2 regions of the Agrobacterium bohemicum genome follow, and region 1 is predicted to be linked to the other one. Evidence: riboswitches for the same ligand, from Rfam matches in the RefSeq annotation. Region 1 holds a riboswitch; the other holds the start of a gene.
What was found. Region 1 has a riboswitch for cobalamin ahead of nrdH (glutaredoxin-like protein NrdH). Riboswitches for the same ligand answer to the same signal wherever they lie in the genome.
Positions count from the first base shown of each region.

Region 2: linked by a shared signal. The riboswitch ahead of ATO67_RS15855 (ABC transporter substrate-binding protein) and the one ahead of nrdH (glutaredoxin-like protein NrdH) in region 1 are both predicted to bind cobalamin.

Region 1 covers NZ_KQ961030.1:180,561-195,864, reverse strand. The annotation lists gene ATO67_RS14435 (methionine synthase) at 1-325, shown strand, start outside; gene ATO67_RS14430 (GNAT family N-acetyltransferase) at 325-954, shown strand; cobalamin riboswitch at 1,061-1,280, shown strand; gene nrdH (glutaredoxin-like protein NrdH) at 1,528-1,752, shown strand; gene nrdI (class Ib ribonucleoside-diphosphate reductase assembly flavoprotein NrdI) at 1,762-2,175, shown strand; gene nrdE (class 1b ribonucleoside-diphosphate reductase subunit alpha) at 2,145-4,298, shown strand; gene nrdF (class 1b ribonucleoside-diphosphate reductase subunit beta) at 4,325-5,299, shown strand; gene ATO67_RS14405 (MFS transporter) at 5,389-6,759, opposite strand; gene ATO67_RS14400 (winged helix-turn-helix transcriptional regulator) at 6,839-7,279, shown strand; gene ATO67_RS14395 (helix-turn-helix domain-containing protein) at 7,482-7,706, shown strand; gene ATO67_RS14390 (CapA family protein) at 7,753-8,991, opposite strand; gene ATO67_RS14385 (dipeptide ABC transporter ATP-binding protein) at 9,072-10,754, opposite strand; gene ATO67_RS14380 (ABC transporter permease) at 10,755-11,624, opposite strand; gene ATO67_RS14375 (ABC transporter permease) at 11,635-12,606, opposite strand; gene ATO67_RS14370 (ABC transporter substrate-binding protein) at 12,618-14,213, opposite strand; gene ATO67_RS14365 (hypothetical protein) at 14,503-15,147, opposite strand; gene ATO67_RS14360 (helix-turn-helix domain-containing protein) at 15,270-15,304, shown strand, end outside.
Region 2 covers NZ_KQ961031.1:231,499-246,802, forward strand. The annotation lists gene ATO67_RS15825 (adenylate/guanylate cyclase domain-containing protein) at 1-1,170, opposite strand, end outside; gene ATO67_RS15830 (UDP-glucose dehydrogenase family protein) at 1,407-2,714, shown strand; gene ATO67_RS15835 (NAD-dependent epimerase) at 2,728-3,744, shown strand; gene ATO67_RS15840 (hypothetical protein) at 3,775-4,086, opposite strand; gene ATO67_RS15845 (ABC transporter ATP-binding protein) at 4,244-5,035, opposite strand; gene ATO67_RS15850 (FecCD family ABC transporter permease) at 5,032-6,051, opposite strand; gene ATO67_RS15855 (ABC transporter substrate-binding protein) at 6,055-7,086, opposite strand; cobalamin riboswitch at 7,278-7,500, opposite strand; gene ATO67_RS15860 (glucose/quinate/shikimate family membrane-bound PQQ-dependent dehydrogenase) at 7,644-9,983, opposite strand; gene ATO67_RS15865 (asparaginase) at 10,048-11,004, opposite strand; gene ATO67_RS15870 (amino acid permease) at 11,007-12,476, opposite strand; gene ATO67_RS15875 (aspartate ammonia-lyase) at 12,771-14,201, shown strand; gene ATO67_RS15880 (FadR/GntR family transcriptional regulator) at 14,198-14,911, opposite strand; gene ATO67_RS15885 (ANTAR domain-containing response regulator) at 15,062-15,304, shown strand, end outside.

The DNA of each region.
Region 1 (15,304 bases):
CGAGGAAGCGTTCCCGAAACTTCAGAAATCCAGCATCAATCTGATTTCATTGGAGTGCCACAACTCCCACGTTCCGATGGACCTGATGGAGCTCATCCGAGGCAAGAAGGTCATGGTCGGTGCCATAGACGTGGCAAGTTACGCCATCGAGACGCCGGAAGAAGTAGCCGACACTCTCCGGAAGGCTCTCCAGTTCGTGGATGCGGACAAGCTCTATCCATGCACCAATTGCGGCATGGCACCGCTTCCGCGTCATGTGGCCACAGCGAAGCTGCGTGCACTCGGTGCAGGCGCTGACATCATCCGCAGGGAGCTTGCGGCCTGATGCCGATCGACAATTTCTCGATTGAATGGCTGACTGATGACGCACAGGCCGCCGTCCGGGCTGAAGCGAGGACCTTCTGCCTGCGGATGATCAAGAACGTCTACGGGATCGACTACACTCCCGCCTGGCATTCTGACCTGGATTCGCTGTTGCTGGCGCAGCCGGACAACTGGTTCTCCCTCGAAAGGCACGGCAGTTTTCTCGTTGTGCGGGACGGAGATGGACATATCATTGCGACTGGCGGTCTTTACGCGCTCGAAAACAAACCCTCTACGAAGGAGCGCTTACGAAATCGCTATGGCGACGGCGAAAAGGTATGTCAGATTGTCCGCGTGTACATAGAGCCGTGCGCCCGTCGTAAAGGGCTTGGCACAAAGATTGTGGCAGCCTTGGAGAGCCGGGCATCCGCGTTTGACTACACCTCGTCCTACCTCCATGCCGATGTTCAGACACCGGAAACACTCAGCTTCTGGAAAGCCCAAGGCTATGGCGCGTTTGGCCACTTCTCCTATCCGTCCAACCGCGGAACCGAGACGAGCGTCGATTTCGACAAGCCGTTGCGCTACGAACGTTGCGGAAACGCAAAATCGATACTTGATATCGGCTTGTCTGCGGCTATTCGGGGCTGAACTTTCACGCTGTATGATCACCCTGTTATCCACAGGCTGCGGTGGACGAGGACTTAATTTTTTAACAACCACCCTGCTAAGAGTTGACGAAACTATCCCCTCATATACTATATCTAGTGTTCGAGGTTCTTCCGATTCGCGTCGGAAGCTAAGACGGGAATACGGTGCGTGACGTCCATTCTGGACGGAGCAATGCCGGAGCTGCCCCCGCAACTGTAAGCGGCGAGCATCCTCTCAAACTGCCACTGAGGCCGCAATGCTTCGGGAAGGCGAGATGGATGCGACGACCCGTGAGCCAGGAGACCTGCCTCAAACGAATACGTCCACGGGCGGGGTGTCCGAAGGTCGCGTTTGCGTGCGGGATGAGCCTGCGCGTGCCGCTTCCCCTGGTCTCCGCATCAACCACTTCGGGGTGAAGTCAATGTCGCATCATTTTAGTCAGTATCCGCGTGAATAGCGGGCGGTAACGCCCGTAGCCGAGTCCGGCTGCCATGCATCCCAGAATCTCCCGAACAGGTGTTCCCAACGCCTGATCGATATCGCACGCCCTAAACAAATCTCACGAGGATCATTATGACCATTACCGTTTACAGCAAGCCAGCCTGCGTCCAGTGCACAGCAACCACCCGCGCTCTGGACCGCCAGGGCATCGACTACACCGTCATCGATGTTTCCGAAGACACCAATGCCTATGATTTGGTCCAGGGACTTGGCTATCGTCAGGTTCCCGTTGTGGTGGCTGGTGAGACCCATTGGGCAGGTTTTCGCCCGGATATGATCAGCACGCTTGCGGCCTGAGCCAGAGCAATGGGTCAGATCGTCTATTTCTCCAGCCGATCGGAAAATACCCATCGCTTCGTCGGACGGCTGGGAATGAGTGCGCGGCGCATTCCCCTCAGTCCTTCCGAGAGCCTTCAGGTCAAAGCCCCCTATGTTCTCATCCTGCCCACCTACAGTGGCGAAGGCGGAAAAGGGGCCGTTCCAAAACAGGTGATCCGCTTTCTCAACGATGAGGAGAACCGCGGAAACATTCGTGGCGTGATCGCCGCGGGCAACAGCAATTTTGGCGAGACCTATGGGCTCGCGGGTGACGTCATCTCGAAGAAGTGCCAGGTGCCGTATCTTTACAGGTTCGAGCTTCTGGGAACCGACGAAGACGTCGTTAACGTCATACACGGATTGGAACGATTTTGGACGCGACGACTTTCGAAAAGCCTTTGAAGACATCGGAATCCGAACTGGATTTCCACGCCCTCAACGCGATGCTCAATCTTTATGACGAGCAAGGAAAAATACAGCTCGGCAAGGATCGGCTTGCCGCCAAGCAATATTTTCTTCAGCACGTGAACCAGAACACGGTCTTCTTTCACAATCTGCGAGAAAAGCTCGATTATCTGGTGACCGAGGGCTATTACGAGCGAGAGGTGCTGGACCAGTATTCGTTCAATTTCGTGCGGGATTTGTTCGATCGTGCGTTTGTCAAGAAATTTCGTTTCCCGACATTTCTTGGCGCGTTCAAATATTACACCAGCTACACCTTGAAAACCTTTGACGGGAAGCGGTATCTCGAACGCTACGAAGACCGCATCTGCATGGTGGCGCTGGCACTTGCGCAAGGCAACGAAGAACTTGCCAAGGATATGGTCGATGAGATCATCGCCGGCCGCTTCCAGCCCGCGACGCCGACATTCCTCAATGCGGGAAAAAAACAACGTGGCGAACTGGTTTCCTGCTTTCTGCTGCGCATGGAAGACAACATGGAATCCATTGCACGTGGCATCAACTCCGCGCTCCAGCTTTCCAAGCGCGGCGGTGGCGTGGCCTTGTCACTGACGAACATTCGCGAGGCTGGAGCGCCGATCAAGCAGATCGAAAACCAGTCATCCGGCATCATTCCTGTCATGAAACTGCTAGAAGATAGTTTCTCTTACGCCAACCAGCTCGGCGCGCGCCAAGGTGCCGGTGCCGTCTATCTCAACGCCCACCACCCTGATATTATGCGTTTTCTCGATACCAAGCGGGAGAATGCCGACGAGAAGATCAGGATCAAAACCTTGTCGCTCGGCGTCGTCGTGCCCGACATCACCTTCGAATTGGCGAAGAACAACGAGGATATGTATCTATTCTCGCCCTATGACATCGAGCGCGTCTACGGCGTCCCCTTCACCGAGATATCGGTTACCGAAAAATACCGGGAGATGGTGGCGGATAGCAGGATCAAGAAGAAGAAGATCAAGGCCCGTGACTTCTTCCAGGTGATCGCCGAGATACAGTTCGAAAGCGGCTATCCCTACATCATGTTCGAGGACACGGTGAACAGGGCGAACCCGATTGCCGGTCGCATTTCCATGAGCAATCTCTGCTCGGAAATCCTTCAGGTCAGCGACGCCAGCGAATATAATGACGACCTATCCTATAACGTCATGGGCAAGGACATCTCCTGCAATCTCGGCTCCCTGAATATCGCGGCCGCCATGGACAGCGCCGATTTCGGAAAAACAATCGAGACATCGATCCGGTCGCTCACGGCGGTGTCTGACATGAGCCATATTGCCTCCGTGCCGTCGGTGGAGAAAGGCAATGACGACAGCCACGCCATCGGTCTCGGACAGATGAATTTGCATGGCTATCTCGCCCGCGAGCGCATCTTTTACGGTTCGGACGAAGGCATCGATTTCACCAACATCTATTTCTACACGGTCACCTATCACGCCATTCGCGCCTCGAACCGTATCGCGACCGAGCGCGGCGTCAGCTTCAAAGGCTTCGAGAACTCGAAATATGCGTCCGGTGAGTATTTCGACAAATACACCGAACGCGAATGGCTGCCAGCGACAGAGCGTGTTCGCGAGCTATTTGTGACGGCAGGCATCGCGATCCCAACGCAGGAGGATTGGCTTGCGTTGAAACAAGCGGTTATGACCTCAGGCCTCTATAATCAGAACCTCCAGGCCGTGCCGCCGACAGGATCGATCTCCTACATCAACCATTCGACCTCTTCGATCCACCCGATCGTCTCGAAGATTGAAATACGCAAAGAGGGTAAGATCGGCCGCGTCTATTACCCCGCCGCCTTCATGACCGACGATAACCTCGAATTTTACCAGGATGCGTACGAGATCGGCCCGGAAAAGATCATCGATACCTATGCGGCGGCGACCCAGCATGTAGACCAAGGTCTTTCGCTGACGCTGTTCTTCCGTGACACCGCGACGACGCGCGATATCAACAAGGCGCAAATCTACGCGTGGAAGAAGGGCATCAAGACCATTTATTACATCCGTCTTCGACAGATGGCACTGGAAGGCACGGAAGTGCAGGGTTGCGTGTCATGCGCGCTGTGAACAAGAACGCTTCGAAAGATCAACACATGAACATCGCCGTCAAGCCCGTCAGTCGCATCCGTGCCATCAACTGGAACCGTATCGAAGACGACAAGGACCTCGAAGTCTGGAATCGCCTGACCGGTAATTTCTGGCTGCCGGAAAAGGTCCCGCTCTCCAACGACATCCCATCTTGGGGAACGCTGAAGCAAGAAGAGCAGCAACTCACCATCCGCGTCTTCACTGGCCTGACCCTGCTCGACACGATCCAGAACGGCGTTGGATCGGTCAAGCTGATGGCAGACGCCGCGACGCCGCACGAAGAGGCGGTGCTATCCAACATCTCCTTCATGGAGGCGGTCCACGCGCGTTCCTACTCCTCCATCTTTTCCACCCTGTGCTCGACACCGGATGTTGATGATGCCTATCGCTGGTCGGAAGAGAACGAGTTCCTACAACGGAAATCGGCGCTGATTATGCGCGAATACGACAGCGGCGATCCGCTGAAGAAGAAGGTCGCCTCCGTATTTCTGGAAAGCTTCCTGTTCTATTCCGGCTTTTATCTTCCGATGTACTGGTCGAGCCGCGCCAAGCTCACCAACACCGCCGACATGATCCGCCTCATTATCCGCGACGAAGCCGTGCACGGTTATTACATAGGCTACAAGTTCCAACGTGCGGTAGACCGGTTGCCTGCGCAGAAGCGCCAGGACATCAAAGACTTCGCCTTCGATCTCTTGCTCGAACTCTACGACAACGAAGCAAAGTACACCGAAGCGTTGTACGACGGCGTCGGCCTGACGGAGGACGTCAAGAAATTCCTGCATTACAACGCCAACAAGGCGCTGATGAACCTCGGTTACGAAGCGCTGTTTCCCGCAGAAGCCTGCAAGGTCAATCCCGCAATCCTCTCCGCGCTTTCACCAAACGCCGACGAGAACCACGACTTCTTTTCCGGCTCTGGCTCGTCCTATGTCATTGGGAAGGCGGTGGCGACAGAGGATGAAGACTGGGACTTCTGAGGGATTGAACCCCGTCGCGACATCGAGACCGCCGCTAGAGCCAATGTCTTGATGCCGCGACCCGATCAGCGAAGAATGAAGTGGCTTCGTTAGAACCGACGCTGAACTAACAGTTCATCGGTGGTTCGGTTCGTTGCGAATGACCGCTTTTGGCGCAAAGCTGCCAAGGGAAAGGTTGGCCCAAACCAGTCATTGACACGGGCACTGGATGAAGCGCAGTGCTTAATTGGTCCTCTCCGATATCTCGCTTTTGATCCACAACGCCAGGGCAACTGCACTAAACGCGGCCCCGAGGAGAGAAATCCCGTCCAGCCGAACCACGAGTAGGTCGCCGTAGCAGCAATAGCTCCAATGGCGCTGCCAACAGAGTAGAAGACCATATAACCTCCAATCAACCGGCTGCTTTTTTGCGGGTTGAAAGCCACAATGGCGCTGAGATTGGTGACGTGGACCGCCTGTACCGCCAAGTCCATCAAAACTACACCTACGAGCAGCACCGCCATCGAGACCGGAAGGAGAGCGATCAGTCCCCAGGATAACAGCAAGACCGCCAGAGAAACTCCTGTTGTCCATCGACCGTAACCTCGATCCGCAAGTCTTCCCGCGCATGTCGCGGCAATCGCTCCCGCCAGCCCAACCAGTCCAAACATGCCTATTCTCGTGTGTGAATAGGAAAAGGGCGGGGCACTGAGCGGAAGGACAAGCGCGGTCCAAAACGTGCTGAAGGCAGCAAAAATCAGGAGCGCTAGGGCACCTCGATACAGCAAGCTTCGCTCTCGGAGGAACATGGTTGGAATGGAGAGTAAAGCGTGGGTATACGTCTCCGTATTCCGTTTCGCAGATTGGCGCGGTAGAATCGCGATGAGAACGATGGCCATGACAAGTGTGATAAGCGCAGATGTCAAATACACAGCCCGCCATCCGCTGACATCGGCAATTGTTCCTGCAAATGATCGGGCGGCAAGAATGCCTGTTACGATTCCGCTGGTAACCGTGCCAACCACCCTACCCCGCTGGGCCGGAGTGGCTAGGGCCGCCGCCTGAGCGACCAGTGTCTGTGCAACAACAGCCGTCAAGCCGACCGCACCCATACCTGCCAACAAAATCGCGTTCGTTCCCGCTGCCCCGACAATCACGAGAGCGATGGCCAATAATAATCCCTGAACGATGATAAGCTTACGGCGGTCGATGAGATCGCCAATCGGCACGATAAAGATCAACCCCAAACCATAACCCACCTGCGTCAACATCACGATGAGACCGATGGTGGCTGGCGGTATTCCAAGATCATGTGCCATTAGGTCGAGCAATGGCTGCGCGTAATAGATGTTCGCTACGCTTAAACTGGCTGCGGCGGCAATGATGAGGGTATGTAGTCCCGACAAACCCTGTTCCCGCATTCCTGGCACGGCATTGTCTAACTTCTCTTCCATTTGGTGGCCTTCATGATCTTGTTTCATGCCACTCCCAGACCACTTGGCTCAACACATTTCTAGTTCTAAGATAGAACCAGATTCTGAAGGATGGAGATGGGCACCGATGGTGAAACGTGTGAGCTTATGGAATTCCGGTTGCCCGGTGGCACGGTCTCTCGATGCAATCGGAGACTGGTGGTCGCTTCTGATCATCCGCGATGCTTTCGATGAGAAGCGGCGCTTTGGTGAGTTCCAGAACGGGCTGGGCATCAGCAGGGGCGTATTGGCCACTCGGCTTGGTGATCTGGTAAGGCGCGGAATATTTGAGACCGCGCCAGCATCGGATGGAACTGCCTACCGCGAGTACGTCCTTACTGCAAAGGGGCGCGGGCTGTTCCCTGTCATCGTTGCACTTCGCCAGTGGGGCGAAGATTTCCTGTTCACCGAGGGCGAGGAACGCTCATCACTGGTGGACCACGAATCCGGTAGACCAATCGCCCGGCTCGTTATCCGATCCGCCGATGGCCGATCCCTCGACTGGAGCGACACGCGTGTGACAGCCTGAGCATCTATAGGTCGGTGGCCATCGCTCAAACGTCCACTTTGGTGGAGAGCGGAAGACCGCCGTTGGCGCGAAGCGGAAGGCGCAATTCGAACCTATGCGGCCCAATTGTTCCGCGCTCATTCCTCGGTATGAGACACTTCGTAAACACAAATGAAGAGTATACTCTGTAGATGAATGCGCTGCAAAACGCATGAATCCGTTCATGGGTATCAGAGAAACTTTCGCGTCCAATCTGCGGGAAATTCGCTTGCGACGAGGTCTTTCGCAGGAAGAGCTCGCTCACCGGGCGGACATCCACCGAACCTACGTCAGTTCCCTGGAAAGATGCCAGTATTCTGCGACAATCGATATGGTCGAAACGCTGGCGCGGATCCTGGAGGTCGAGGCCACCGATCTGCTGAAAGCGAGATCGGCCACCAAGCAATGACAGCCGATCTTGTTTTAGGCCGAGGAAGAACGGCCCGGCTCCTTTATCAATTGGCGTCGTAATAGCCAACATCTTCCGAAATCCTGATACGCGTGCCGAACTGCGTGCACTGCTGCTGAAACCGCTGCAGGATCCGCTGCCCGTCTTCACCGGTCGCAATCTCAGGTGCAAGGCGCTGGTCGAGCGCTTCGTTCTTTAATCCTTCGGGGCCGCCTAAAATTACCGGATGAAAGGCAATTCCAGTCAATGAGCCGGTGTCGTTGAATGTGCATAAGCCAATCACGCTTTCCCAAACCTCACGGGCGGTCCATTTGGATTTGCCCGGACGGATATGAAAGACGAAATTTCCAAGACTGTAGAAAATTGGTTTCCCCTCGTAAATCTCCAGCGGCTGAAGAACGGGAGCGCCGTGGCTGACGAACATGTGGGCACCCGCATCAATGCATTGTCTGGCCACAGAACCGACCCACCCTGGAACCTGATACCAGTCAGACGCCCAATGATGATGGTGAAGATAAGCCACGACAAGGCAGTCGCTGTTGGCAGCAGCAGTGATCGCGGCAAGATTTCTCCCCAGGTCGTCCGGATCGATTTTGACGTTGCGGCCGAACGTCTCAGAGCGCCTGAAGAGACCACGAGCAAGGGCGATCTCGGATAGGTCATCCACAATCGGTTTGTCGTCGGGCTGACTGTCATTACCGAGATCCATGCTGGTGTAGCCGACCTTATCCCGGATCGCAGCGAGTTGTTCGAAAGCCTGAGAATCCACGTCGATGATCTGGGTCAGTTTCAGTCGGTTGATTCCGGGTCGCTCAGGTCGGCCCGGAGCTGCATCTGCTGCGTACATGAAATCTGGGCCCGGCCCACCATCCATGGCGACTAAGGCGATCTTTCGACCAGCGACGGACCCAAGCCCGGATCGTGCCGCAGCCGTCCGGTTGCGACCGATACCGGCATGGAGAAAGCCGCGCCTCTCGACCTCCTCAAGCGTCGACAGGATGCCGGGCGAGCCGAGATCGTAGGCGTGGTTGTTCGACAGGGATAGTCCATGGAACCCGAGCGACTGGAGAGTATCGAGGACGACGGGTTGGCTGCTGCCAAAAAACGAGCCCTTCATCGGCCATCCGCCATGGCTGCCGAAGATCGTGCTCTCGAAATTGGTGAATGCAAAGTCCGATTTGCTAAGTGTCTTGCACACTGCCTCGAAGCCGGGGTTTTCGAGAGTGCGAATGTCGTGTTTGATCAGCGACTGGCCGGTTACTGCGACCGTGAAGGCATTCGTCATGTCATGTGTTCCTGCATGATGGAAAAGAGCGAAGTTTTGGTTGGCACGGAACTCGAATTCGAGTTCCGGCCGGTCTGAGGTCAGTGCGTGAACCGCAAGGGGCGAGCGTCAATCAGCCGCCGCGTGTAGGGATTGTCCGACTGGGAGAATATGAAATCCGTGGGGCCGGAATCTTCCACGATGCCATCCTTGAAAATGTAGATCGCATGGCAGAGGTCCTGAACGAGGGCCAGGTCGTGAGAGATGAACAGCATCGACAACCCGCGCTCGCGAACGGTTTCCTTGAGAAGGGTGACGATCTCGGCTTGAACCGAGACGTCGAGCGCCGAGGTCGGCTCGTCAGCAACGATAATGCTGGGTCTTGCGAGAAGGGCGCGTGCGATGCAGACCCTCTGCTTCTGGCCACCGGACAATTGATGCGGAAAACTCTTCAATAGGATTCTCGGCAGGCCCAGCCGGTCCATGAGATCGCCGACCTCGTGAGCATATGACTTCGATCCCCGGTTGCCGGATCGAACGCTTTCTTCAAGCGCGGAGCCGACCGACATGCGAGGATTGAGTGACATTGCGGGGTCCTGGAATATCATCTGAACCTGTCCCAACAGACCGCTTTTGCGACCTGATCGGGAAATATCGAAACCTGCACCATCGATTTCGAGTGTTCCCTGATTGGCTGTCTCAAGACCCGCGACAATGCGTCCGATCGTGCTCTTGCCACTGCCGCTTTCACCGACGATCCCGGTGATGGCACCGCGCTCGATTTCGATGGTAACGTCCTGGAGCGCAAATGACTGCCGATCGCTTCGTAGCCAAGGCAGGCTGCGGCGAGCGAATGTCTTGGTCACGCCTTTGACTGACAGGACGGAGCGCGGACCAACCAGTCCGGCGGGATCAACGCCATCTCCGGCCGGCTCCGCGCCATGCGAAAACACAGGCGGCTGGTGGACGCCCGAAAGGCGCAAGCGCGGAACAGCGGCGAGGAGATCGCGGGTGTAAGGTTCGGCTGGCGCGTCGAGAATCGAGGATGTCACGCCCTGTTCGACAACCTTGCCGTGGCGCATGACGACGACCCTGTCTGCGATCTCCGAGATCACGCCCATGTCGTGCGTGACAAGAATGATCGAGACACCCGTCTCCTCAGCCAGCTTGCGTAACAAGGCGAGGATCTGTTTCTGGACGGTCGCATCGAGAGCAGAGGTTGGTTCGTCCGCAACGATAATGTCCGGCTTGCCAGCCAATGCGATCGCGATGACGATTCTTTGGCGCTGTCCGCCGGAGAACTGGTGCGGATACTGACTGTATCGGCCCGCCGGATCCTGGATCCCCACACGCTCCATGAGGTCAAGCGCGTGGGCTCTGGCCTGTCGAGCGGTGAGACTACGATCCAGAGCCTGGATCGTTTCGACGATCTGCGAACCAACGCACATCAAAGGGTCGAGTGAGGCCGTGTGATCCTGAAATATCGCCGAAATCCGGCGTCCTCTGACCATCATTCGGTCCTTGTCACTCATTTCATCGAAGGCTTGTCCCCGGAAAAGAATTCGACCACCGGTCTGGCTGAAGCCAGACGCGAGCAAGCCGAGAACTGCATTGCCGAGCGTCGATTTGCCAGCGCCGGATTCGCCGATCAGGCCGAGGATTTCACCTGCACGAAGCTCGAAAGAGACGTCCCGCAGGATTGTCGTCGAGGTTTCGGCCCGTTGATGCTTCAAGGTAAGATTGCTGACGACGAGGAGGGGAGATTGCTTCTGATCCTGTTCCATTCATCGGCTCCTTGGATCGAGCCGCCGACGCAAGTCTTCGCCGACGAAATTGATGCTTGCGATGAGGCCGAAGAGGGCCAGCCCCGGAAAAAGGCTGATCCAGTATTGGCCGGTGAGGAGATACTGAAATCCGTTCGCAACGGCCGAGCCGAGGGAAGGTTTGTCGATGGGAACACCAAGGCCGAGGAAGGATAGCGTCGCTTCAAGGGCTACCGCGTGGCCGAGCTCTATCGGGATCAGTGTGATTGCCGGCGCGATGCTGTTCGGTAGAAGATGACGCAGCACGATCCGGGGCGGAGACAGGCGCAAAAGGCGCGCAGCATCCAGATATGACTTGCTCGCTTCGGTCATCGCCACGGCGCGTGTAACGCGTGCGTAGGTCGCCCATTGAACGATGACCAGTGCGAGAATGATGCGATCGATGCCAGGCCCGAGGGTCACGATAGCGATCAACGCGACAAGGATCGTTGGAAGGCTCAGTTGCAGATCGACAATCCGCATGATGAGCGCATCAATCCACCGGTTGGAATATGCGGCGGTGACGCCAGCCGTAATTCCAATCAAGGCCGCAAGCGCTGTGCTGGTGGTTGCCACAAACAGGCTGATCTGCAGTCCGTAGAGCACGGTGCTGAAAATGTCGCGGCCGAGCCCGTCTGTCCCCAGAAGATAGGTGTAGCCAACGCTGCTGGCGGTTCCCGGGGGTGAAGACGACTCCCATGCAAATATCTGCAAGGGATCATAGGGGTTTTGAGGCGCAATGAGCGATGCCGCAAGCGCCAGGAGAATATAGGCGGCGAGGAGCGCCAGCGGAAGTTTGATGCGGGATAGGACGGGGCGCTTCCAGATAGCGCGCAACGTGTCGGTTTTCATGGGTTCCCTTTCATGCGCTGCGGCGTGTGCGCGGATCGAGCACGACGTAGAAGAGGTCGACGAGCGCGTTGAGCCCGACGAAAGCAATCGAGATGAAGGTGAGGGTGGCCATGACGACTGGCCGGTCGAGAAGCTGGATCGAGTCGATCAATAGTTTTCCGACACCCGGCCAGTTGAAAATGGACTCGACCACGACGGCAAAGGCCAGCATCCCGCCAAACTGCATGCCAATGATCGTCACGATCGGAACGCTGATATTTGGTAGCGTGTGTCGGAACAGGATCCGTCGTGACGACAGGCCCTTCGCCTGGCAAAACCGTGTGAAATCCTGTGTCTCGACTTCGATCGTTCCGGACCGCGTTAGCCTTGCGATCAAAGCGATGTTGGGGATCGCGAGCGCAAGTGCTGGCAACGTCATCTTCCGAAGACCGTCGAGCGTTAGGAAACTCCACTCTGCGCCGAACAAAGCGGCTGTAGAGCCGCGGCCACCGGACGGGAACCAGCCCGTCAGAATGGCGCCGACCAGGATAAGCATCATGCTTAGCCAGAAGGATGGAATGCTCAACGCAATAACGCTTCCATGGAGGATCGCACGATCAATCGGCTTTCCTTTCCGGCGGCCCGCAAGCAAGCCCAGAAGCACCCCGCCCGGCGCTGCAATCGACATCGCGACGATTGCCAGCTCAAGGGTTGCGGGCAACTTGCTTATCACCAGTTCGAACGCCGGAAGATGATAGATATAGGATGTCCCGAAATTGCCACTCAGAACGTTTCCGATGAACAGGAAATACTGATGCCAGACAGGCTGATCCAGTCCAAGTGCGATGGTCGCATTTCTGATGTCCTCGGGAGTCGCAGTCTCGATGTTGACGAGATTGAAGACCGGATTGCCGACACTATGGATGCCGATGAAGCCAATGAGCGACATGACGAGGAGGAGAAGAAAGGCTTGTGAAAGCCTTCCAATGATTGTCGATACCATGTGCGCTGCCCTCACTCTGTCCGTGAGGCGGCTTGCATGGCCGTCGTCCAGCCACGCGGATGCACTGTGTAGGCCCCGACTTTCGGCCCATGCCCGACGATCAGGTGGTAGTGGTAAAGCGGAATGATCGGATAGTCGCTCATCACGAATTCCGTCGCGCGTGCCAGAGCCTCGTGACGACCCGGCCCTTCTTCCATCGCCTTCGCTTTGACCAGCATTTCGTCGAAGGCCTTGTTCTCATAGTGGCCGTAATTGAGCGATCCTGTGCCGCGTGCTGCATCTGACAATGCAAGAACGCCGTCGAGGCAAAGTGTGACCGCCTCCCCGGAGCAACCGCCATACCAGACCGGGTACTCGCCGTTAGACCGCTTCGTCATGAAGACGGAGAAGGGTGAGACGACAGGCTGGACCGTGACACCGACACGAGCCCAGTTCTGGGCAATCGACTGGAGCGACTCCGCATCGCCGGGATAGCGGCCACCTGGACCTGCCAGCACGACGTTGAAACCGTCAGGATATCCGGCCTCTGTCAAAAGAGCCTTGGCCCCGGTATTGTCAGGCGGGGTGACTTTCAGCCTATCCGAGGTTCCCGCCAGGCCCGGTGGAAAAAGCTGCGCAGCGGCAGTGCCGTAACCGGACAGGATTCGATCGGTGATGAAGGACCGATCCGTCGCCATCGTCAGCGCCTGACGAACGCGCTTGTCGCGAAACGGATTGCCGATGGGCTTTCCGTCCTTGCCTGTCACGCCTGGAGGCTCATCGCTTCCGATATCGAACTGAAGAAAGTTGGACCGGGACGCGGCCGTGCTGTCAATTTCGATCTTGCGTGCTTTGAGACCCTCGACATCCCGTGCCGGAATAAAGTCCGCGAGATCAACATCACCAGTCGTGAGCGCAGCCACGCGTGCAGCCGGGCTTTCGATGATGCGAAAGGTGACATCGGACCACGCCGGAGCGCCGCCCCAGTAATCGGGATTGCTCGATAGCGTCAGACGTTCACCGGACTGCCACGCCTTGAATTTGTAAGGGCCGGTTCCATTCGGCTGCGCGCCTGAATTCAGTTCCTCGGTGGTCGCGAAGCCATTGGCTTGATGCGGGAGAATGAACAACGTGGTCATCTGCAAGGGAAGGGTAGGGGCCTCTCCACTTGTTTCGATGACGACAGTCAGGGGATCCGGTGCTGTCACGGACTTGATCGGCTTGGTGTAGCCATGAAACCCACCACTTGGAGGCTTCAGGAAACCACGGACTCGCTCGATCGAATAAATGACATCCTGAGCGGAAAATGCCGAGCCATCATGGAAACGAACACCGTCGCGCAGTTTGAACTCCCACTGGGTCGGAGATAGACGCTTCCATGATACAGCAAGGGCCGGCTGGGGATTGAGATGCTCGTCCTGTCGAACGAGGCGCTCATAAATATGAGCCAGCAACGCGTTGTTTTCATTGAGATCCGCGTAGTGGGGATCGAGGGTCATCAGTTTAAGCTGCGTGCCGACCCGCAATTCCTCCGCAAAGGCGGCGGTGATCCCGACAAATCCAGCGGAGGTAGCGGTGGCGATTGCCAAAGCCAGGATAGGTGGGCGGAATCCTTCTAGAAATTGCATTAGGTCGTTCCCTTCTTTTGATTTCTTCGACTTCGTTGCTGGCAGCGAGTTTTCACGGCGCAGGTCATCCTTCCCATGGTGCGCCTTGCGCATCGCAGGTCAGAAACTTCATAAGTTGCATAGTATGCTCTGTCGTTGTATACTCTACATTACACGACGTATTGCTCAAGAAAAGTGCAAAATCCGAAAAAATTGCACGAACGTTTTAAAATCGGCAGTTGACCGGGTGTAGGGAACTGCCACGTCTCGTTAGACTCTCAACCAGACAGAGATTATCGAGCGTTGAGACTTACCGGGCACAGGTCTCCTTTGAGAAAACACCATGCATTGCGAGAATATCGATCAGGACTGACCTGAGCTGAGGCCAAGGAAACTCGTCACTGTCTGGTCGGGGGGAGCCGCGTTCCAAAATACAGTGGAGCTTTGCGGCGACGGCGACGCTTGTCATCCCTGGTGCTTGCGAGAGATCGCGGGCCAAACGTTCCTCTACGAGAGATGCCTCGTCCTCCGCGCGCTTTGCGCGGCTATAGCCGAGAGACTCGTCCACAGCCTCCCACTGCTTGTGCTTGGCAAGCAAATCTGCCTCTGCTTTTGCTCGGGCCACCGCAAAGTCATTTCCTCTCAATCGGTTCTGAATCTCGGAAATCGAGGAGGTCATGAAAGGCGAAGCGCTATTCGGCAAGATAACTTCCACCTGAAGCGCTGGTGCCGTGCACATCAATAGGCTTTCGAGCTTCTGCTGAGTTCGTCCAAAAGCAGCTACTTCGTGAAAAGCACGGTTCCAGTCATGCCATTTTGTCAGGACGCCATCGCGTAAGCTCGGCGACCAGAGCTCCTGATCAGAAAAATTGTTGAACAGGAACCATTCCGCGGTCTGCAGAGAGTTTCTGCACGTGATTGCGGGCAAAGTTCTGCTATTCTCAGAATCAGCCATGATCCGAGCTCCATACAGCTAGGTGTGGTCAGGTCACATCCGGTGGCTCAAACACTGGATGTGACCGAGTGAACGAAAATATTGCATATGAACGAAAATGTTTCAATGAGAAAACATAGAAGATGAGCGAAATAACCGGAGCTCAAATTCGAGCAGC
Region 2 (15,304 bases), on a different contig from region 1:
AAAACCACGCAAAGCATAACGCCCCATGGATACCATGAAGCCGCGCATATCTTCCGGACACATCGCCATGAACTCGCGGGACATAACGGTATCGCGATCCACCGAACCGCACAGGCTGCTGATGCGGCTGACCATGTTGACAGCGGGTCCGACCACCGTAAAATCCAGCCGGTTGCGACTGCCGATATTACCGTAAAACACCTCACCCACATGCAGGCCGAGATAGACATCCGTCGTCGGCAAGCCCTCCTGCCGTCGCCTGTCGTTCAGCACGGTGAGATTGGTACGCATCGTGATTTCCGAGGCCAGTGCCGCCGCACATCCTGCGCGCTGGTCGGCATCACGGAAGATTGCCAGCACCCCATCGCCGATCAGTTTCAGCACGCTGCCGCCATGGGCGTGGATCGCGTCGATGACCAGACCCGCATAGTCGTTGAGAAACGGAATGATCTGATCTGGCTCCGCCCGGTCTGAAATGCCGGTGAAATCCCGCAGATCGGAAAACCACAAGACGGCATCGATACGTTCGACCTCCCCACGGGTGATCGTGCCGCTCATGACCTTGCGACCAGCATCGCGGCCCAGATAGACGTCGCTGATCGTGCCGATGATGCGCATGCAGGAAGCGGCTTTGAACGCAAGAGCGAGCGTCGGCAACAGCAAGCGCAAGGCGGCAAGCTCGTCGTCGTGAAAGCCTTCAGGATGTCGGGTCAGCCAATGCGAATAGAAAGCATTCATTTCACCGATGCTCCCGCGATCCGTAAAACGATGGATCGCCGCCAGATAATCCGTATGTCCGGCTTGCTTCAGTTCGGATAGCTTTGGAAATTTCGTGTCTTCACCGAGAAAAAACCGGTGACGCGCCTCATCAGCATTTTCCTTGATCAGATGGAAAAATACCGAACTCTCCCAGGCCTCGCGCGCCTTTCCGTCATCGGTGAAATCATAGACGCTGGACGATTCGAAAACATCGTGGCTATCCCAGCGAAACGCATGCCCCTCAAAATCCGGGTGCAGCGTATCCATCAATATCAGTGCCGAGGAAATGCTGATGCCAGCGGCGTTGCATCGCTCGCAAAATCCGGACAACAGAGATTCTTCGGCAACGCCTTCATAGCCTTGCTGCGAAAGCCAGAGCGAAATTTCCGAAAGGCAGGATTGCTGGATCATGGATACCGATGTTCCCTGGAATGAGCAGCAGAAGATATGTTTGATGAACGCTTCACAAGCCCTACGGTGCCTTGGCATCAGCTTCATTTACAACAAATTCTTGAAATCGTCCGTTGAAAACAGCCTGCGCGCTTGGCCCCGGCAGCGAAGGCAGATAAACACCTATCCGAAATGCTGTTTAGCGCATGTGCGGCTGGCAAGTTTTATAGTCGGCCTTGATCCCGAAAGGTTTTTTGATGCGTATTGTAATGATTGGCTCCGGATATGTAGGCTTGGTTTCAGGTGCCTGTTTTGCCGATTTCGGTCATGACGTCATATGCGTCGATAAAATGCCCGAAAAAATCGAGGCGCTGAAAAACGGTCAGATTCCGATTTTCGAGCCAGGCCTCGACATGATCGTGGCAAACAATGCCAAGGCTGGCCGACTGAGTTTCACCACCGACCTGAAAAGTGCTGTGGCGGATGCGGATGCCGTTTTCATTGCGGTTGGCACACCATCGCGCCGTGGCGATGGCCACGCCGATCTGGCTTACGTTTATGCCGCCGCCCGTGAAATTGCCGCAGCCGTGACCGGCTTCACCGTCATCGTCACCAAATCGACAGTGCCGGTCGGCACCGGCGACGAGGTGGAGCGCATCATCCGCGAGGAAAACCCAAGCGCTGATATTGCCGTCGTTTCCAACCCGGAATTCCTGCGCGAGGGCGCAGCCATCGATGACTTTAAGCGTCCCGACCGCATCGTTGTCGGTCTGTCTGACGAGCGCGCCCGGCCGGTGATGACGGAAGTTTATCGCCCGCTTTACCTCAACCAGTCGCCGCTGCTGTTTACCACGCGCCGCACATCCGAGCTGATCAAATACGCAGCCAACGCTTTCCTTGCCATGAAGATTACCTTCATCAACGAAATGGCAGATCTTTGCGAAAAGGTCGGTGCCGACGTTCAGGACGTCTCGCGTGGCATCGGCCTGGATGGCCGCATCGGCGCAAAATTTCTGCATGCCGGCCCCGGCTATGGCGGCTCCTGCTTTCCGAAAGATACGCTCGCGCTTGCCAAGACCGCTCAGGATTTCGACAGCCCCGTTCGCCTGATCGAGACGACGATTGCCGTCAACGACACCCGCAAGCGTGCAATGGGCCGCAAGGTCATTGCCGCCGTCGGCGGTGATATCAGAGGCAAGAAGATTGCCGTGCTGGGCCTGACATTCAAGCCAAACACGGACGACATGCGCGACAGCCCGGCAATTGCCGTCGTACAGACATTGCAGGATGCGGGTGCCAAGGTGACGGGTTATGACCCGGAAGGCATGGTCAATGCGCGCCCGCTGATGGAAGGCATCGAATATGCGACCGGCCCATATGAGGCGGCGCAGGATGCCGATGCGGTGGTAATCGTGACCGAATGGAACCAGTTCCGCGCGCTCGACCTCGACAGGCTGAAATCGATCATGGCGTCACCGGTGCTGGTAGATTTGCGCAATATCTATCGACCGGATGAAGTCACGGCTCACGGCTTCACCTATGCCGGCATCGGCCGTTCATCATAAGCAAGGCGAGAACATGCGATATCTGATTACCGGCACGGCGGGTTTCATCGGTTTTCATCTGGCAAAGCGCTTGCTCGATGAGGGACATTTCGTCGTCGGCTTTGATGGAATGACGCAATATTACGACGTCGCCCTGAAGGAAAAGCGCCACGCCATTCTAGCGCGGTCCAACGGCTTCAAGGCCCAGATCGGGATGCTGGAAGATGTGGATGCGCTCAACCGCGCCGCTGATCTTGCCGAGCCGGAGGTGATTATCCACCTCGCCGCACAGGCGGGAGTTCGCTACAGCATCGACTGCCCCAAGGACTATGTGAACTCGAACCTTATCGGCTCCTGGAATATTCTGGAGCTGGCAAAAACGCTTCAGCCCAAGCATCTGATGCTCGCATCCACGTCATCGATCTACGGCTCCAATGAAAAAGTACCTTTCGCGGAAAGTGATCGCGCCGACGAGCCGATGACGATCTACGCCGCCACCAAGAAGTCGATGGAACTGATGGCGCATAGTTATGCCCATCTGCACAAGGTACCGACAACGGCCTTCCGCTTCTTCACCGTCTACGGCCCGTGGGGACGCCCGGATATGGCGCTGTTCAAATTCGTGGATGCGATCTTGAAGGGCGAGCCCATAGACATATACGGCGAAGGCCAGATGAGTCGCGACTTCACCTACATCGATGATCTGGTCGAGGGCATCGTGCGGCTGAGCCACATTGCGCCATCCGAAGACAACCGAGTGACCGAAGAGGGCGTCACCGACACCCTGTCGAAACACGCACCGTTCCGCGTCGTCAACATTGGCGGTGGGCAGCCCGTGGAGTTGATGCGCTTTGTCGAAACGGTCGAGACCGTTCTGGGGCAAAAAGCCATTCGCAACATGTTGCCGATGCAGCAGGGTGATGTGCCACGTACCTTTGCGTCACCCGATCTGTTGCGGGCTCTGACCGGTTATGCGCCTGACATCACCATCGAAACCGGCGTTGCTGCCTTCGTGGAATGGTATCGCAGCTGGCAATCCGGCAAGGCCTGATGATTCAGGCTGCCGGATTTTGTCTCAGCTTCAGCTATTTGCCTCTTCGCCCTCATTGCCCTGCAAAAGCCGGGTTAACTCGGCGCAGTTCGGATCGTTAGCGTCGAGCAGTTGCGAAGGCGATGTCCAGCCGATCGTGTAGCCCACTGCTGTCGCGATTGCCCAGGAAGGGTCTTCGCCAGCACGCTGAATCAGTTTAGGTCCCTGCGCCGTGATGCACTGCTGCGATTGCTGAATGGATTGTGCAGACGCATTCGCGCCCTGCATGCGCTCCTGCACGTCGGCCTGAATGGGGCTCAGCACAAAAAGGGTGATGAACCATGCGGCAATATCGGAAATCATGAGTGAACCTCTGAATGTTCGGCGTATATGTCGGAAAAGGTCCGACATCGTGAAAGCACCGAAACTTCCACCAGAGGGGCCCGGACCAGCGGGTTGAACCGAATGTGGGAGGCCGCCTCCTCAATTCAAGAGATGCACATCCGAAATCGGAAACAAGTCACGCCTTTGAATATGGGTTGCTGTCGTCGCGTGGCGGGCGGTAGCGGATGTGACAGATGTCGCCATCCTCCCGCTCGACGGTCACATCGACACCGAAGACATCGCCGATCAGCTCTGCCGTAAACACCGCTGACGGCTTACCGAGAGCCACCAGCTGACCGCCTTTCATCACGGCAACGCGGTCACAGAACATCGCCGCGTGGTTGAGATCGTGCAGGGCTGCGACGACTGTCAGGCGTTGCTTGCGAACGAGATGCAGGAGCGCGATCTGGTGACCGATATCGAGATGGTTCGTCGGTTCATCCAGCAGCAGAATATCAGGCTTCTGCGCCAGTGCGCGGGCGATGTGCAGACGTTGCCGCTCCCCTCCGGAAAGCGTGTGCCACATGCGCTTGGTCAAATGATGCGCATCGACATCCTGCATTGCCTGATCCACAATGGCATCATCGTTTTTCGACCATGGAGACAGGGCACCCAAATGCGGTGTGCGGCCAAGCTCCACAGCCTGGCGAGCGTTGATATGCTCCTGTGTTTCCGCCTGTTGCTCGACCAATGCGATGTGGCGCGCAACATCCCGACGGTTCAGGCTCTGCATGTCATTGCTATCCAGATCGACCGCGCCGGATTTCGCTTTCTTGAGACCGCACAGCAGCGACATGAGACTGGTTTTACCGGAACCGTTTGGCCCGACGATACCGAGAAACTCGCCCGGCGTGATGTCGAGACTGACATTTTTGACGATGTCGACACCACCGGCAGACCAACAAAGATTTCGGGCCGTCAGCATTATATTGCCCTCCTGCGCTGGCTGAGAATGAGCGCGAAGGCCGGTGCGCCAAACAAGGCGGTAATGACGCCGATGGGAAGGACCTGACCGGTGACAATGGTGCGCGACAGAATATCGGCGGCGATCATGAACACCGCACCCGTCAAAGCTGCCGCTGGCAGAAGACGGCCATGTCTGATGCCGACGATCATGCGTGCGGCATGGGGAATGACCAGACCGATAAAGCCGATGGAGCCAACAATGCTGACCATGATGCCGGTCATCAGTGCGGAGACGCCGGTGAGCACGATGTAGACACGCCGAACCGGCACACCCAGAGACCCGGCCGATTGTGCTCCGAAGGTAAAGGCATCGAGCGCGCGTGCATAACACAGACACACGACAAGACCGATGATGGTAACAGGCAACGCCAGCCAGACATCCGACCAGCGCACGCCAGAAAGGTTGCCAAGCAGCCAGAACATGATGCCCCGCGCCTGCTCGGCATTGGCTGCCTTGGTCACGATGAAAGATGTCAACGCGTTGAACAGCTGTGAGCCCGCCACGCCCGCAAGAATGATCGCACTGTTTCCCCGGCCAGCGCGAAAGGCCAGCAGACTGACAAGAGCAAATGCCACCAGCGCACCCAGAAATGCACCCAGCGGCATGGTCAGCATGCCAGCGCCGAACCCAAGAATGGCTACGCTGACCGCACCCGTAGAAGCACCCGCCGAAATGCCGAGAATGTAGGGATCTGCGAGCGGATTGCGCAACAACGCCTGCAAGACAACACCGGAAAGCGCCAGTGCGGCACCGCAGCAAGCGGCAACGACCGCCCGGCTGAGGCGGTAGTTCCAGATGATGCCTTCATCGATGGCATCCAGCGGATAGCCCGCATGAAACACACGATTTGCCACCGTCTTGGCGACGACATCCAAGGGAATGGATGTCTCACCAATGGCGGCACCGAACCAGAGAGCCAGGCCAAGGCACCCGACTGTAAGCAAGACGGCACGGGTAAGGGTGAAACATGCACCCATGACTTACTTGGAGAGCCCAAGCTGGACGACAGCGTCGGCCAGAACTTCGATGCCTTCGATGGTGCGGATCGTTGGGTTCATGGCTTGCGCATCCATGATGACGATATGGCCCTGTTTGACGGCGGGCATCAGGCTCGTGACGGGATCTTCTTTGAGGAACTTCTGCTTGAGCGCGATGTCATCCGCCGGAAAACGCCTGCGATCCATCTTGCCAGCAACGATGAGGGTGGGTTCCGACTTTGCGATCGTTTCCCAACCAACCGTCGGCCACTCCTCTTCGCTATTGATGACATTCTTGATGCCGAGTGCCGACATGATGTAACCGGGTGCGCCGTTCTTGCCCGCGACATAAGGATCGATATCGAGTTCCGCGCTGGAGAACCAGAACACGGCAGAAAGCTTACCGTTTGCGGATGCAATTTTCTTTCGGGCAGCCTCTTCACGCGCCTTCAGGTCGGCAACGAGCTTTTCGCCCTTGTCCTGAACATTGAAGATTTGCGCCAGTTCGGTGATTTCCTGATAGATCAGATCCATCGAGAATACGGAGTGGCGCACGCCATCTCCACCGCCGGAATTGTCTTTACCGGTGCAATCGGCAGGCGATGTATAAACTGGGATGTTCAGCTCTTCGAACTGTTCAGGCTTGGCAACGATCCCTTCAGGACCGACATGCCACTGAAACTGCACCGTGACGAGATCCGGCTTGGTGGCCAGAACGCTTTCGAAACTCGGGTCGTTATCGGCCAGCCGTTTAATCTTGGCATTGGCATCTTCATAGCCCTTGATGACGGGGCCGATCCAGACGGCGGTGCCGACCACCTTGTCGGCAAGACCCAGCAGATAGAGAATTTCCGTCGTACTCTGGCCGAGCGAGGCAGTCCGCTCAGGCGCATGCGTATAGGTTACATCTCGTCCGCAATTCTTCAGCGTCAAGGGATAGGTCGTCTCTGCCGCATGCGCGAATGGCGCCGCCAGGCCAATCGACATTGCAGCGAAACTCGCAGCAAAAACGGTTTTTTTAAAATTGAATGTCATTTCCGATCAGTCCCCGAAATCGTCAGCGGCAGCCATTGAGGCAAAGCCGCGTGAGCATGTTTAGACCTTCAGTCCGAAAGAACACGTGCTGAAACGATCCGAAACCGGGACATGGCAGATGGAATAAGGCGCTGGCTGGCGCTCGATGCAATCACGACGTCTCCTGTTCCAGGCATCCCCGCCCGTGACATTGGAATGAACTTTCGACGGCAGGTCTCCTGGCTCACGGATTGGCGTCTTCACCCACCTTCCCACGAAATTTCGCAGTGGCATGACGCTTGTAAGAGCGGCAAAGGGTTGGACAATCCGTTTACAGTTGCGGGGGCAGCTGCGGCATAGATCCCGAAGGCTCGCACCGCATTCCCTATTATTTCTTGCGATCACTCGCTCGAAACCGTCACAACCAGATAGACGTATTGGAAACGAGTCGTCAAGCATTGCTTTTGTAATGTTATTACATTTTATCGCAAGCCCTAAATTCGCTTTGGTGCCAGCACAACAAAAAATGGCCGGGAAGATTTTCCCGGCCATTCCAACATCGACGTCTCGATAGGTTTTTAAGGCAGTGTATAGGCGATGACGTAGTCACCGGGCTTGGTGCCCACAGAGCCATGTCCGCCAGCAACCATCACCACATACTGCTTTCCATTTTCCATCGCATAGGTCATCGGCGTTGCCTGCCCACCCGCTGGAAGACGCGCTTCCCAAAGCTGCTTGCCGGATGTCAGGTCATAAGCGCGAAGGTAATTATCGACCGCTGCACCGAGGAACGCGACGCCGCCCTTGGTAATCATCGGTCCACCAATACCGGGCACACCTACCTTGAAGGGCAGTGGCAACGGCGTCATGTCATAGACGGTGCCGTTCTTGTGTTTGTAAGCAACATCGCCTGTTCGCAGATCGGCACCTGCGACGTAGCCCCATGGTGGAGCCTGACAAGGAACACCCAATGGTCCAAGGAATGGGCCCATGAACACACCGTAAGGCGCACCATCGTTGCGATTCAGGCCTTGCTCGCTACCCTTTTCGTCCTGACCGCGTGGCGGAATCTGGTCGCGTGGAACGAGTTTCGACGTGAAGGCCAGATAAGTCGGCATACCGAACATGACCTGACGCTCAGGATCGACAGCAACTGAGCCCCAGTTGAAAGTGCCAAAGTTGCCTGGATAGATCAGCGATCCGTTGAGGGATGGAGGCGTGTAGCGGCCTTCATAGTTCAGCTGATGGAATTTGATGCGGCATGCCAGCTGATCGAACATGGAGACGCCCCACATGTTCTTCTCCACCAACGGATCAGGCTTGAACGACAAAGCGGATGTCGGCTGCGTCGGAGCGCTGAAATCTTCCGGGATCGTACCACCAGGGGCCTTCTCTTCTGTCATGGCCAGAATAGGCTCACCGCTGCGGCGATCCAGAACGTAGATATCACCCTGCTTGGTTGGGCCGACCAGTGCCGGAACCGTCTGCCCGTCTTTCTTGGTAATGTCGAGCAAGACAGGCTGCGCCGGAACATCCATGTCCCACAGATCGTGATGCACGAACTGGCGAACCCATTTGTCCTGCCCCGTGTTCACATCCAGTGCCACGATAGACGAGGAATATTTCTCGACATTCTCGCTCCGACCCATGCCGAGTTGATCCGGAACCTGATTTCCCAATGGGATGTATACGAGCCCAAGCGCTTCATCGACGCTGAATACCGACCAGCTGTTGGGAGAGTTGGTCGTATAGGTCTGACCCGGCTGAAGCGGTTGGGTCTGGGTAGGGTTCCCCGAATCCCAATTCCAGATCAATGCACCGGTGGACACGTCGAACGCACGGATGACGCCGGACTGTTCCTGCGTCGAGTAGTTGTCGTTGACCGCGCCGCCAATGATGATCTTGTTGCCTGCAATGGCAGGCGGGGATGTCGAATAATAATAGCCAGCCGGATTGTGCTCCATGCCGGAGGTCAGGAGAAGAGTGCCCTTGTCGGCAAATGTCGTGCAAACCTGACCTGTCGCAGCGTCGAGTGCAATCAACCTTGCATCCGACGTTGGCAGGTAAACGCGCGCTGCACAGAAGGAACCGCTTTCGGCTGCGGGGTCGGCGTAATAAGTAACCCCACGGCAGGTCTGATGCTGGCGATCAGGATTCATTCCAGCATTCGGGTCGTATTTCCACTTTTCCTTGCCGGTTGCCGCATCGATGGCAATAGCCCAATTGTGCGGTGTGCAAAGATAGAGCGAGTTTCCGACTTTCAGGGGAGTGACCTGATAGGTCGTCTCGCCAACGTCATCAGGCAACTTCACATCGCCGGTCTGGTAGCGCCAGGCTTCTTTCAGCCCATTCACATTCTGCGCATTGATCTGAGACAGTGGAGAATAGCGCTGACCATATGATGTGCGACCATACTGATGCCATTCATTGTCAGGCACGTCATTGCCGTAGCTCGGCGCCGACGTCACGATCTCACTTGAGAGGTTGCCTTCCAGATCATGCGGGTCTTGCGTCATCGCAAATGCTGCAGCACCCACCGAAACCAGAACTGCCGTCAGCAGCGGAACCGCATTGGCACCATAAGACGTGCCGGTAGGGCTGGTGAAGCCGAGCGGCTTTCTGATCCATGGCATCAACAGCCACATTCCGATCAGGATGATGAAGCCACCGCGCGGTCCGAGCTGCCACCAGTCGAAACCGACTTCCCACAGCGCCCACAACAAAGTCGCGACGACGAAAGCGGCATAGAAATGCAATGCCACCTTGTTTCTCTGAAATAGAAGAACGGCAGTCACCACAAATGCGATGCCTGCCAATGCGTAATAAAAACTTCCGCCCAGCATGACGAGCTGAGAACCAAAGCCAAAAATTGCAAGTCCAATAAGAGTCAGGACGACTGCAGTCGATGTCACTGCCATAAAAGGCCCCCGGTGGTCTCCCAGCCGGTGAAACGGGATCAGATCCCAAAGGTTCCCAAAAAAATCACGATTTCGCCATTTTTTGAAAATCACCGAACGCATCCGCCATATCGGCACGTTTTTTCGATGAGGCAATCATGGCGGCGAGCAGGATTCTCGACTGCCCTGCGCGCAATGTCCGGGAGTGAATGGCGCCCGCAGCACCCATATCGTAACCGCCACCGCCGCCGCCATAACCGGCAACAAGTTCACCAACGGGAACCCGGCTGGACACTACGACAGGCACGTCGCTCTCACGGCAACGGTTAAGGGCATCAACGATAAGAGTATTGGCATTGCCAGACCCCAGTCCAGCGAGCACGATGCCTTTTGCGCCAGCCTCAAGGCTGGCATCGATATGGGCAGCATCACAACCGGGATAGATGGCGACGATGTCTATTCGGATGTCTTTGACCGTTCCGGTAAAGCCGGGGCTCTCTGGACAAATGGCATGTCCAGAAAGATCGAAGGCATCGGGCTCGTCAGCAGAGCGCTTGTAAAGCCCCCATGCGGGCAACAGCTTACCGCCGAAACTCAGCAGGACGCCTTTTTCCGTGTTGGATGGATCAACAGATGCAGCGATGGCCGCAGAAAGGTTGCCTGGGCCATCTGCCTGCGGATGATCGGCTGTAAACTGCGCGCCGGTAAAAATAACCGGCTTGGTCAGGCTATGCTGGAGATGCACCAGAAGCGCGCTTTCCTCCATAGCATCCGTGCCGTGCAGAATAACGACTCCCGATACCTCAGGGTCGGCTAGCTCTCTGCCCACCGCATCGCTGATGGTCTGCATGTCCGCCAGGGTCAGGCTGGACGAATCCTTCGCCATGAGCTCGATCGGCTTCACCTGCACATCGCTTTTGCTCACATCGGACAGCAGATTCTCGCCTGTCAGAGATGGCTTGGCCACGCCGGTTTCATCGCGTTCGCTGGCAATGGTGCCGCCGGTGGCAATGACGGCCACCAGCAGTTTTGATTCCGTCATTCTCAATTTTCACTCCGCGCACCAGCGCCGCTCAATACATCTGCTTTCGCCAGTTCGTGAATGCGATTGCGCAGCAGATACCACCCCACCACAAGAGCCGGCGCGATGATGATGAGCGAACCCACAGTCAATGTCCCAGCCGGATAATCCATCGCCATCAGCACCAATACACCGAAGAGGAAGACAAGCGTCAGGACGCCTGTATAAGGCGCGCCAAACATTTTGAAATCAGGACGATTCATTTTCCCCTGCCGGGACAGATGCCACAGCTTGAGTTGGCATAACACGATGGCACCCCACGCGCAAATGATGCCCAGCGCCGCAACATTGAGCGCGATTTCGAACGCGGCGGCGGGAACGATGGCGTTGAGAATGACGCCAATGACGGTGACAACAGCGGTCACCGCGATGCCGCCATAGGGCACGCCCGCCTTGTTCATTTTAGCGAGCGCCGCCGGTGCAGAACCGGAAACGGCCATGGAATGGAGAATACGACCAGTCGAATAAAGACCGGCATTCAGCGAAGAAAGAACCGCAGTCAATACCACGAGGTTCATGATGATATCGGCACCTTCGACGCCGATGGAACCGAAGAAGGTCACGAACGGGCTCTCACCCGCCTTGTAGGCGGTATAGGGCAAGAGAAGCGTCAGCAGCAGGACCGAGCCGACATAAAACACCAGCAGCCGGAAGACGACGGTGCGGATAGCTCCGGGAATGACCTTTCGCGGAACTTCCGTCTCACCCGCGGTGGTGCCGATCAACTCGATCGAGGCATAAGCGAATACTACCCCCTGGACGATGATGAAGGCAGGCAGAATACCATTGGGGAAAAAGCCGCCATTATCCGTAATCAGGCTGAAGCCCGTAACATGGCCCTCGATCGGCGTGCCGAAAATGACGAAGTAGATGCCGACGACGAGGAATGTTGCCAAGGCCACCACCTTGATGAGGCTGAACCAGAATTCCAGCTCGCCAAACACCTTGACCGACAGCATGTTCATGGCCAGCACGATCAACAGCGCGCCTAGCGCAAAGACCCATTGGTCGATGCCCTGCATCCACGGAAGATATTGCTTGAAGAAATTCATGTAAATGGCGACGGCGGTCACATCGGCAACCGATGTCATGGCCCAGTTAAGCCAGTACATCCAACCGACTGCAAATGCCATTTTCTCGCCGTAGAACTCGCGCGCATAGGACACGAAAGAGCCTGACGTCGGGCGATGCATGATCAATTCACCCAACGCGCGCAGCACCAGAAAAGCAAAGAAGCCGCAAAGGGCGTAGACGAAAATCAAAGCCGGTCCAGCGGCGGCGAGACGTCCACCTGCCCCCAGAAACAAGCCTGTGCCAATGGCACCACCAATGGCAATCATCTGAATCTGGCGCGGTTTGAGCGCCTTGTGAAAGCCTTGGTCTTCCCTGGATTCGGTTTTTTGATGTGTCGTGCTCAACTCTTTCACTGACATTCGCCCCTCCCTAGAGCTTACGTGTCAAGCCGATCCCACCGTCACATCAGACCAATCATCTGACACGAGGGTTCAGCTGCTCCTGCCTTCTATTAAAACGCATTAAATGCGTGAATAAAATATCATTCTGTAATGCTGCAAGACAGATTTTATCCCAGATATCGCCCCTTTCCCACGTCGTCAATCCTTCTTCACAGCTGCTTGACGACATCAATCAGTAGGCATAAGCGTATTAAATCTGTCAAGCAGCTTTACAGATATTTGATTTTTCATGGGGAGGAAACTGTTGTGGACATGCGTCAAGAATACGATCTACTGGGCGTGAAAGACATTCCAGCCGAGGCATATTGGGGCATTCACACAGCCCGCGCCGTCGAAAATTTCCAGATCACCGGCATGACCATCGGCCGCTATGCTCATCTCATTCGTGGCCTTGCTTTCGTCAAGCAAGCAGCCGCGAATGCCAATCACGAACTTGGATTGCTGGACCGGACAAGGCTGGACGCCATTACACAGGCCTGCCGTGACATTCGCAATGGCGCACTGCACGAGCAATTCATCGTGGACGCCATCCAGGGCGGAGCAGGAACATCCACAAACATGAACGCCAACGAAGTCATCGCAAATCGTGCGCTTGAGATTTTGGGCCATGCCAAGGGTGATTACGCGCATCTGCACCCCAACGACCACGTCAATCTCAGCCAGTCGACCAATGACGCATACCCGACGGCGATCAATCTCGCCCTGATCGAAGCCATCGATGAGCTGGCAGCATCGATGCTGATTTTGCAGGATGCCTTCGAGCGCAAGGCCAAGGAATTCGACGGCATTTTGAAAGTGGGTCGCACGCAGTTGCAGGACGCCGTGCCGATGACGCTGGGCCAGGAGTTCAGAACCTTCGCCGTGATGCTCGGCGAAGATCGCTTGCGCCTCATCGAGTCGGCAGCGTTGCTCCATGAAATCAACCTGGGTGCTACAGCAATTGGCACACGCCTGAATGCGCCAGCTGGATATGCGGAAGTCGCCTGCAAACATCTGGTCGAACTGACTGGTCGTCCACTGGTCACCGCCGCCGACCTCATAGAAGCAACACAGGACCCCGGTGCATTCGTGCATCTGTCCGGCGTCCTGAAGCGGGTCGCGGTGAAACTGTCCAAGACCTGCAACGACCTGCGCCTGCTTTCCTCCGGGCCGCGCGCAGGCATCGGTGAGATCAACCTGCCCCCGGTTCAGGCCGGGTCCAGCATCATGCCGGGCAAGGTCAATCCGGTCATTCCAGAGGTCGTCAATCAGGTCGCGTTTGCCGTTATCGGCAACGACATAACCATCACCATGGCGGCAGAAGGCGGTCAGCTTCAACTCAATGCGTTCGAGCCGATTATCGTAAGGTCGCTATTGGACAGCATATCGCAACTCAGCGCCGCTTGCCGCACTTTGGCAGACCGCTGCGTCGACGGCATCACGGCCAATATCGAGATCATGGCCCGCAGGCTGGAAGAATCTCTCGGCATCGCCACCGCGCTCAACCCGCTGATCGGCTACTATGCCGCGACGGAAGTGGCGAAGGAAGCACTGGTGTCTGGTCGCACGGTGCCGCAGGTGGTTTTGGAAAAAGGCTACATGACAGCCGACGAACTTAAGCAGGCCTTGCGACCGGAATTGCTGGCAAACCTGCCATGGCTCAATAACACGGTCGCGCCCCGCGAGGCTAAAGACCTGCTCTAGCGCACCAGGTTTTCATCGCGCATGATGGCGGTAATGATCTGCTTGACCTGCCCGAGATGCGCTTCCATGGCGCTCCGGGCAGTCTCATCAGACCCGGCCGCAATGGCTTCGGCAATCAGCCGATGCTCGACGTTGGAGGCCACACGCCGGTCGGCCATGATGTTCAGCAAACCCGATTGCTGGCTAAGCGAATCTCGCGCATCGGACACGACCTTGGCAAACAGCGAATTCCCGGATGCCTCGGCAATGGCGCTGTGAAACTCCGAATCTAGCTTGACCCATTTGTGCGGATCTTCCTGCGCATCCATGGCGTCGCAGAGCTTTACCATTCGCGATAGCTGTTCGCCGGTCCGCCGCACCGCAGCCCAACCTGCCGCGGGGACTTCGATATAAGGCCGGGCCTCAATCAGATCACGGGCGGAATAGCCACCATAGCGCAATTCAGGACTTGGCCGATCCGTCAGAACAAAAGTGCCGCTGCCGGTCCGCGTCTGCGTCATACCTAGTGTTTGCAAAGACCGTAAAGCCTCGCGAACAATCGGTCGACTGACACCGTATCGGCCTGCCAGATGCGTTTCCGCAGGCAGCCGTGTACCCACAGTCAACCGTCCTGAAACGATTGCCATACGCAAATCTTCAAACACCGATTCCGCCGCACTTTTACGGTTGATCGGACTTGTTTCTGACAACCAGTCCACCCCTGCACTCATGGGAGTGACATTTTATAAACATGCGAAGCTTGTCAAGCCGCTGAAGCGGAGGAGAAATGTTTTGGTACAAAACAAAATAGCCAATACGCACATTTTTTAATCACGCTGAAAAAGATTGCAAATAATTTTGCGCTGCGTCATCTATGCGCGATGACGCAGCGCGACCTGACCATTCTGGTGATCGATGAAAATGCCATTCGCGCCTCCATTATCGAAGAGGGTCTGCGAGAGGCCGGGCATGACCGCGTCACCGTGATCCACGAAGTCCACGGCGTGGCGCGTATCATCGACACACTCTGTCCCGATGTCATCGTCATCGATATCGAAAACCCCAACAGAGACATGATGGAACATCTGTTTCAACTGACCCGCACGGTGGGGCGACCCATCGCC